DNA from 2 places in the Anaerobacillus sp. QJM3NY_17 genome. Region 1 is predicted to be linked to the other one. Evidence: riboswitches for the same ligand, from Rfam matches in the RefSeq annotation. Region 1 holds a riboswitch; the other holds the start of a gene.
The links. A riboswitch is a leader RNA that binds a small molecule or an ion and turns the genes downstream of it on or off. The one in region 1 is predicted to bind S-adenosylmethionine.
Positions count from the first base shown of each region.

Region 2: it holds a riboswitch for S-adenosylmethionine, as region 1 does, so the genes downstream of both, msrA (peptide-methionine (S)-S-oxide reductase MsrA) here and AC0VYV_RS19450 (MetQ/NlpA family ABC transporter substrate-binding protein) in region 1, are expected to answer to the same signal.

Region 1 is NZ_CM149685.1:3,776,223-3,781,064, forward strand. Features, by position in the region: gene AC0VYV_RS19440 (methionine ABC transporter permease) at 1-438, opposite strand, end outside; gene AC0VYV_RS19445 (methionine ABC transporter ATP-binding protein) at 428-1,462, opposite strand; gene AC0VYV_RS19450 (MetQ/NlpA family ABC transporter substrate-binding protein) at 1,484-2,290, opposite strand; SAM riboswitch class I at 2,460-2,568, opposite strand; gene AC0VYV_RS19455 (alpha/beta hydrolase family protein) at 2,678-4,678, opposite strand.
Region 2 is NZ_CM149685.1:2,065,269-2,070,110, forward strand. Features, by position in the region: gene fni (type 2 isopentenyl-diphosphate Delta-isomerase) at 1-293, shown strand, start outside; gene AC0VYV_RS11065 (Na+/H+ antiporter NhaC family protein) at 489-1,892, shown strand; SAM riboswitch class I at 1,980-2,093, shown strand; gene msrA (peptide-methionine (S)-S-oxide reductase MsrA) at 2,193-2,843, shown strand; gene AC0VYV_RS11075 (hypothetical protein) at 2,891-4,842, opposite strand, start outside.

The DNA.
Region 1 (4,842 bases):
TACAAGAACATGCCAGATAATGTGTCTGGTTTTTACCCCCATTGCTTCATAGGCTTCTACTACTCCACGATCGACCTCAAGAAGAGCGGACTCCATCAACCTTGCGATATACGGCGCCGTAAAGACAACGAGCGGCACAATCACACCTTTTACTCCAATTGTTGTACCTGCAATCATTTTTGTAAAAGGTAAAATGAAAAACAGTAAAATGATAAATGGAATCGACCTGATCACGTTTATAGCCGCATTTAATATGCGGAAAAGAACTTTATTTTCTAATGCTTTTTCAGGTCTAGTTAAAACAAGTAGCACACCAAGCGGGAGCCCAATCAACACTGAAATCAGTAGTGAGATCCCAACCATTTGAAATGTTTCAATAATCGCGTTCCAAATGTCTGCACCCCAAAGATCAATAAACTCCGATACCTTAGCTGACATGAGCTTCCACCTCCTGAACATAGCCTTCTACTACGACGCCACTTTCCTCTAAAAACGCAACGGCCCGAGCCGTCTCTTCCGCTTCCCCATCTAAATGAACGACTAGCCTACCAAAAGGCTGATCCTTCAGTTGTGTAATGTTCCCTGCTAAAATGGACGGATACACGTCGAACTTCTTACTAACAAGCGCAAGAGCGGGACTACCTGATTTCTCCCCAATAAATGAAAGATTCACGATCTGACCACGCTCTTTCAATCGAGACACAAGCGACTCTGGAAGCTCATCCTGGAATAACGACTGAACAAATCGTTTGGCCGTCGTTGTAGCAGGCTTACTAAAGATATCGATCACTCGCCCCTGTTCAATCACCTTCCCGTTCTCCATCACAGCCACTTCATGACATATTTTCTGGACAACGTGCATTTCATGCGTAATGAGTAAAATCGTGATTCCAAAATCACGATTGATTTGTTCCAATAAAGATAGGATTGATTCTGTCGTATCTGGGTCAAGGGCACTCGTTGCCTCATCGCACAGTAGCACTTCAGGTTCATGAGCAAGCGCACGGGCAATCGCCACACGCTGCTTCTGACCACCTGATAGCTGGGAAGGATAAGCATCCCGCTTATCCGATAACCCAACGATACCTAAATATTTATCAACTCGCGCTTCAATCTCTTTTTTACGAAGACCCGTAAGCTTCAGCGGAATGGCAATGTTTTGATACACAGTGCCTGTTTTCAATAAATTAAAAGACTGAAAAATCATCCCGATGCGCTGTCTTGTTTTTTGAAGCTTTCCAGTAGACAAAGAAGTGAGCTCAATGTCATTGATAAATACCTTTCCATCTGTCGGTCGCTCCAGAAGATTCACCATTCGGACAAGCGTGCTCTTTCCAGCACCACTATAACCGATGACGCCATAGATGCTTCCTTTCTCAACTTCTATGGAAACATCATCAACCGCCTTCGTAATCGTCTCACCGCTTTTATACGTTTTCGTTATATTTTCTAATCGAATCATCGTGCTCACTCCTCTTTCGAATTACCAGGATGCAACAACAGAACCGTTAAATTCGTCCTGGATAAATTGCTTCACTTCATCTGATTGATAATAGTTCACTAGCTTTTGAATACGTTCATCATCTTTGTTCTCTGTTTGTGTTGCAATCACGTTCACCCACGGGGAATCTTCGGGTTCCATTTCAAGAGAATCTTCTTTCGGTACGCGTCCACTTTCCATTGCAAAGTTCGTATTAATTGCTGCAATCGCAAGCTCACCAAGCTGTCTTGGAATTTGTGAAGCTTCTAATGGAACAAATTCGAGATTATAAGGGTTCTTCTCAATATCTTTGATCGTTGCTTTAACACCAACGCCATCTTTCAACTCAATAATGCCAGCTTGCTCAAACAACATTAGCGCTCTAGGTTCACCTGTTGAATGGTTAGGCAAGCCAACTTTGTCGCCTTCTTGCAATTCATCAAGACTCTTATATTTGTCAGAATAAATTCCCATTGGGAAAGTAATCGTAGTTGCTACCTTGGAAAGCTCGAGTCCTCTTTCTTTTACATAATCATTCAAATAAGGTTCATGCTGAAATACGTTCGCATCCAATTCCCCTTCATCAAGGGCTGTATTTGGCATCACATAATCATTAAACGCAATCACTTCAATTTCAAACCCGTCTTCCGCTGCGATTTCCTTCACCTTGTTCATCACATCTTCATGCGGACCAGCCGTTACCCCTACCTTCAGTGGGCCATCTTCTGAATCTCCAGAAGCCTCATTTCCAGAACAACCTGCCAAAAAGACTAAAATAAGTGCACCTAATAAATACAATGATTTCTTCATTTCTCAATCTCCTTTAAAGTTCATATAGTAATGTAAAGCGTTTTAGCGCTAAAATATAAAAGCGCAAAAGTGCTTCGATCTGCTAAAATCCCCTCCCAATAAAAAAACTCCCTCTGTAAAGTACAGAGAGAGTTGTATCATTTCATCATTATCAGCAGCGCTGAACTCTCTCTCATCTTTCAAACGATTGCTCGTCTGCTGGAATTAGCACCTTTCTCACGAACTGAGATGGTTGCTGGGCGTCACAGGGCCAGTCCCTCTGCCACTCTTGATAAGAGTTTTCAATATTATTTAACTATTTTCAATAGTATAGTATCTTTCTCGAAGGGCGTCAAGGGAAGATCTCAAAAAGTGCCTGTCACCGCCCGCTATTTGTCGAAAGATTTCTTATTGTCTTCCTTCTAGGTAATTGTCGAACCAGTTTCCTAGATGCTTAAGTCGTTCCACTCGTAGTTCTGGATGACCGCTTCTTGATAAATTATGATCAGAATCTGGGAATCTTACAAACATCGTTTCCTTCCCACGATGCTTTAAAGCCACATATAACTGTTCTCCTTGCTCTATAGGGCACCTGTAATCATTTTCGCTATGAAGAATTAAAAGTGGGGTTTCGATTTGGTCCACATACTTAAGCGGTGAATGATGCCATAGCTTAGCAGGGTTTTCATCTAAATCACTTCCAACTTCCCACTTTGTGAAAAAGTATCCGATGTCACTAACGCCATAGAAACTCTGCCAATTCGAAATGGAGCGCTGGGTAACCGCTGCTTTGAATCGATCGGTTTTCCCAACAATCCAGTTCGTCATAAAGCCACCGTAGCTTCCTCCCGTCACGAAAAGTTGAGCTTCATCAATAAAGGAATACTTGTTCAAAGCGGCATCAACACCCGCCATCAAATCCTCATAATCACCCCCACCATAATCTCCTCGGCAACCATTCACAAACTCTTGTCCATATCCCTGACTACCACGTGGATTCGTATAAAGGACAACATATCCTTTTGCTGCAAGAAGCTGAAATTCGTGCATAAATGAATTACCATACATCATATGTGGTCCACCGTGAATTTCAAGAATAAGGGGATGTTCCTGATCTTCCTTAAAATCCTTTGGCTTCATGAGCCAGCCCTGAATCTCCAAACCGTCTTTCCCAGCGTATGTAAACATTTCTGGTGTCGAGAGATCCAGGCATTCGAGAACGTCAGCATTTGATTGAGACAAACACAGTTCATTTACCCGATCTCCATGAAACGAAAGCGTATAAATATCGCCAATGTTAAGTGGATCGCTAATTGCAACAGCCGCTTCATTCGCGCCTGGCAAGTAGTGAAATGCATAATGGTGCCTGTCACCACCCGCTATTTGTCGAACCGTGCAATCTTCTCCGACGAAATAAACACCAGTGTTTCCTTCTTTACTAGCAAGGAAATAGAGTCCATCTCCATTTTGGCTCCACATCGCACCAGGAGAAGCGCCTCCCCAGTGCATATCTGAAATCAATACATCCGAACACTCTAAATCAACCTCCTCTGTTAAACAAGTAAACTCTTTCTTCGCTATGTCAACAGTCCAGATTTTATTCAACGTAGCTCCTTCATGCTCAAAGTTATGCCCAATGAATGAGAGCTTCTTCCCATCTGGTGACCAGTTCGGTGTGCTAAAGCTCCCACCCTCACGATTTAACTGATCAGGCTCTGATCCTTCATTCAGACCCTGAATAAAGATGTCGGCTCGCATGTAGGACCCCTGTTCTTCATATCGATCTCTCACATATACAATGGATTGTCCATCCGGTGACCAGTTAGGGCTAGAATGATTAAATGGTGCATCTGTTAGCCATTCTATTCTCTTTTCACCTGAGGTTACCTCGATCAAGACAACTTGCATATGGTGATTGTCAAGCAAACCACTGCTGTCTGCTTTATAGCGTAAGTCAGTCACAACGAGAGGCTTACGTCCTTCTTCTTTCTCTTTTGTATCCTTACTTAAAACAAGTAGCGAAGAACCATCGGGTTTCCAAACAGGAGCGGAAACACCACTTTTAAAATCAGATAGTTGTCGCGCTTCGCCACCATCAGTTGAGATAAGCCATATTTGATTTTCTCCTGATCGATTCGAAACGAAAGCAATCGTCTTCCCATCAGGCGACCAGCGCGGAGAGTGATCTTTTTTCTCCCCAGAAGCATATGTCCAATCATGCTCAATTTCAGTATCGCGATTTACTATGACTAAATTTGAAGTATATTCTTTGTTCTCATTTATTACTTTCTTTACATAAACAACGTAGCTCCCATCCGGTGAAAGTTGGGGATCACCAACAAAAGTAAAATCATAAAGGCTTTCTTCCAATTTCTTTTGTTTCTTGGCACTTCCAATTTCTATTTCCATCATCCACACTCCCTTTCTACATCTTCTCTACTTCCATTGAATAGGAAAAAACTCCTGCAGAGGGAACAAATCTCCTTCTAAATCCATCTCTAATTTTGATTCTAACCATCTCTTCTAGAATAAAGATCACTTCATCCAGTTTGTTTAAAAGGAGGAAACAACCA
Region 2 (4,842 bases), 1.7 Mb from region 1:
GGGGTAACCCGACAGCTGATTGTATTATTGATGTAAGGAAACAGCATCCCGATGTCCCGATGGTTGCAAGTGGCGGACTAAAAAATGGTGTGGATGCAGCTAAAGCTATTGCTCTCGGGGCGGATGTGTCCGGATTTGGTAGGGCATTACTTGAAAATGCAGTAGATGATAGTGAAGAAGCGCTATCAGATCAATTAAAGCGAATTGAGTTCGAATTACGAACAGCTATGTTTGGAATTGGAGCTGCATCGATCAATAGATTAAAATACAATAGCGCATTAAAAAAGAAATAGCCAGAGCACTGAGCTCTGGCTTTTTTGTATGAATAAGTTAAGGAACGATGTTCAATTTGTCTTATTTAAACCATATGGCACCAATGACTTCGAGCAACTCCACTTGCTCAGACGAATGAGGAATCAACATTATCGGTTCCCGTAGTATAGGTCGTTCTCTAGAGAGCAAACTAGAGCTTAAGGAGGGCGACGCTAATGGCCTGGTTATCCATTTTTCCGTTTATCGTTGTCATTATCATTGCGATGAAAACAAAACTAGTGATCCCCGGATTAACGGCGGGTTTGCTAACAGCATCATTTATATACAAACCTGGATTGATCATTGGTTTACAACAGTTCTATGAATTTATTATGACTGGTTTGAAAGATGAAAATAATGTTAAAATCGTCCTTTTTCTATATATGTTTACGGGCTTAATCGGATTGATGAAATATACTGGTGGGATAAAAGGATTTGTTCAAGTTGCCTCATCCAAAATCAACTCAAAAAAAGGAGCGTTATTTCTGACGTGGGTGTCAACGCTAGGAACATTTAGTGCTCCTAGTTTCCGCATTGTAACGGTAGCCCCAATCATGAAAGCTCTTTTAAATAAAGTGAAAATCACTCCTCAGGAGCTTGGATTTGTGATAGAAACGACAGCAACTCCAGTTATTGTCTTAATGCCAATTGCTACCGCTTTTGTCGGCTATATGTCATCTGTTGTGCAGCTTTCACTAAAAGCAGAAGGCATTGAAGGAGATGGCTATCGTTACTTTCTTCAAAGTATCCCTTACAACTTTTTTTCGATTAGTATTTTATTGATTGGCTTTTATTTGAGTTTTTTCCATCATCGAAAAACGCCAGCTACAGACGCAGGTAATGTGGAAAAAAAGCTTGATGATCAATGGGAAGATTGTCATCCAGCTGTGGCGAAGGATCTTCCTACGAAACCGATGAATTTATTAATACCTCTTGGAGGAGTTATTCTCCTAACACTTCTTCTTACATATTGGAGTGGTTATAAGAAGGGGTTTACTTCTTTAATCAAGGCGTTTATTGAGGCAGATGTCCTCGACGCGATGGTCTTTGCACTTCTCACTACAGTACTTTTAACGTTCATTTTCTATTTATTTCAGCGTTTTTCTTTAAAGGACCTTGTTACTTATTTTATCGAAGGTGGTAACGAGATGATGCCGGTCATCGTCTTGCTTACTGTCGTTTGGGGCTTAGCAGCTTCAACAGAAGCTCTTGGCTTCTCGTCTTTTGTTACCTCAAACCTTGATTGGATTCCTACTTTATTTGTACCACCAGTCTTATTTCTCGTTGGGGCGTTTATTTCATACTTTATTGGCTCATCATGGGGCACATGGGGAATTTTAATGCCGCTCGGTATTTCATTAGGGTATTCTACAGGAGCAGATCTACCTGTTGTCATTGGAGCCGTGTTTGCGAGTGGGACATTTGGCGCTTTTGCTTCTCCGCTAAGTGACAATACGAATACAGTTGCGAGGATCTTGCAGTTGAATCCTATGACATATGCGAAATTTAAGCTTGGCCCAGCTTTATTAGCGGCGGGATTAGCAGCAGCTGGCTACTTTGTTATCTCTTTTGTAATATAATTATTTTTATGAGTACTTTTGTATTGACATCCGTTTTAAAACCATTTATTATTGGGACTAACTTAATAATCCTTTGTTTAAAGGATCTTCTTATTCAGAGAGGTGGAGGGACTGGCCCTTAGATACCTCGGCAACGGACCTATGAACTTATGTTCAATTGGAACCGTGCTAATTCCTGCGACGAAAGTCGAAAAATGAGAAGAGGCTCGGTCTATCCAAACCCTCTTCTGTTCGAGCAGATGAGGGTTTTTTTATGCACCCTCATTTGGAAATATGTTTTAGTAGAGGGAGAGACTGATATTGCATACACTAATGGATAACGAAGCAAGAAAACAACAGCTTATTAAGACCCTTCTCTCACAAGGGATATATAAGAAGGGTGAAAAGCAACTTTATATGTTATCACTAAATGAATTAGAAAACATATATGCTCGATCAAATAAAACCATACAGAGAAAAGGAAACGGAGTGGTCATAGTGGAACAAGCAACATTTGCAGCAGGGTGCTTTTGGGGAGTAGAAGCGCTATTTCAACAATTGAACGGTGTTATTTCAACTTCAGCAGGGTTTACAGGAGGAGAGACGATTAATCCAACTTATGAAGATGTTTATTCTGAATTAACAGGCCATGCCGAATCCGTACAAGTTGAATATGATCCTTCTCTCATTTCTTATGAAGAACTTGTAGAAGTTTTCTTTGAAAATCATAATCCAACCTCCTTAAACAAACAGGGAGAAGATGTCGGAACACGCTATCGCTCAGCGATCTTTTACCACTCAAATGAGCAGGCAGAAATAGCATTGATTGCAAAAGAAAAACTCGAGCGATCTGGACGCTTCAAAAAACCAGTTGTGACGCAAATTGTACCAATCACTTCATTCTATCGTGCAGATGAGTATCATCAAAGCTATCTTGCTAAGCGTGGACAGTCTTCTTGCAAAATTTCATAATAGAAAAAAGGCTTTCTCTCATTGTCATGAGGGAAGGCCTTTTTTAGTTAATCACCTTGATTGACACCTATTTGATCAATAAAGACTTTTCCTTTCTCTGATGCATTAAATTCGAATGTAAGAGCATTCATCTTCTTCGGATTAAAGGCATTGTTTGCTTCTAAGAATCGCTGCATCGGAATATTAAAGGTTTGGAGAACCGGTTCAGTAGGTTCACCATAACGTCCTTCTTCAAAGTATTTTGTTTTTGTGTGTTGAATAGGAAGAACACCTTGCAACTGCATGACGTCACTCAGCTTAACACTAGCGGATGCTCCGTTATCTGAACTAGCCGTGATTGTGAAATCAACAGGTTGCTGGTCAGATGGATCTGAAAGGTTTGCTGCTGTGAATGTTAATGAACTGTTCATTGTATAAGCAAATGGATCCTGAAGGGCTTTCTTGAAATTTAATTTGTATGTGCCGTTCTTTGAATAGGAATGATCCCATTTCAAAAAGACCCCATGAGTACCTCTTTCTTTATCGCGTCGAAATTCAAGCTCTCCTTCATACCATTGCAGCAAGCTATTAGTCTCTATGGTGATATAGGGAGATGTCGCTGTTGTGACATCAACGTCCTCTTCAAAGGTGCTATAGATATGATACGAAGGATCTTCATATTTACTAATGTATGTTGTATCAGGTAGCCATTCGAGAGCATAGCGATAATCCTCAAACATCGGTTGATAGGACTCATTTTGATGAAGCGTCGCCTCAAGAAAGCCAGCAACATATGTGCGGGCTATTTGTCGTTGTTCAGTGCCTTTAAGAAGAGGCTCTTTATTTAATAAAAGCGTGAAAGGGAAATACGTATCGTTTTCTCCCCACGTTGTGTTAAATTGTCCGTGATTGGCGCGATCAATATAAAGGGCTGCTTTCATAGCTTCTTTACTGCCAGTTAAATCAATCCCATTATACTGTCGGTCGCCTTCGAATTCCGATAAATCACTATCATAAGAACCTTGAAGTAATAAATAATTGACATCATCCACTTCGATTTTTCGATCTGAAAGTGTTTGATAATCCGTCGGTGCAAGTGCGATAACAGATTCAATATTATAATGGAAATCAAAAGTCATGTTCCCGTTATTTGGGTAACGATCAAGGTCATTGAATTTTGCTGCTAAAATCGCAGCTTGACCACCGCGAGAATGACCTATTAAAGCAATTTGATCCATCTTCACTTTGTTGAATAATGGATTATCTTTTTGAGAAGATAATTTCTCCATTTCTTCAATATGTTTAAGCAGCAACCAAGCGCGTCCATTAATGTCTCCTGCGAGGCCACCAGACCATGATGAATTGAAGAAGTTCTCATCTACTGATACTGTTAAAAAGCCACGACTAGCGAGTAACTCACCTAAATAATTGTAGCCTTCATCTGAGAAGTCCTCCATCTTATGGTTTCCATGGACAATAAGGACAAGAGGAAAAGAACCATTTCCTTTAGGCACCCATACACGTCCATTAAGTGGCACATTGGTGTCTTTAAAGCCCCAGAACCACTCGCGTTCTTTGGACCATTCTCCAATCATACTTGAAGCGTTAACTGACATCGTTTGAATATCTACTTGCTCCCCAAATTCAGGACGTTGCTTATCCTTTCCACTTCCATATGTATAAGTAGTTACATCAAATGAGCCGTATTCTGAAGGGTTATCACTAACAGGTGAGAGCGGCTCTACATTAATAGAGAGACGATCATTCATTAAACCAGGTGTGAATAACCAGTATGAAAAAGCTGACGTTGCTAAAACACCAAACAGTAGCATGATCATAGACATTGGCTTTTTGATGCCTTTAGAAAGAGGGTATCCGAACATAGCGCCAAGGATGATACCGACTGCAATTAAGAGATAGGAGAGCGGAAGGATGTTCTCTAATTGACGAAATTGATCTAATGTATAAATGGTTATAGCAAGCGAGACTCCAATACTTGCAATGAGAAGAGAGGGTAATC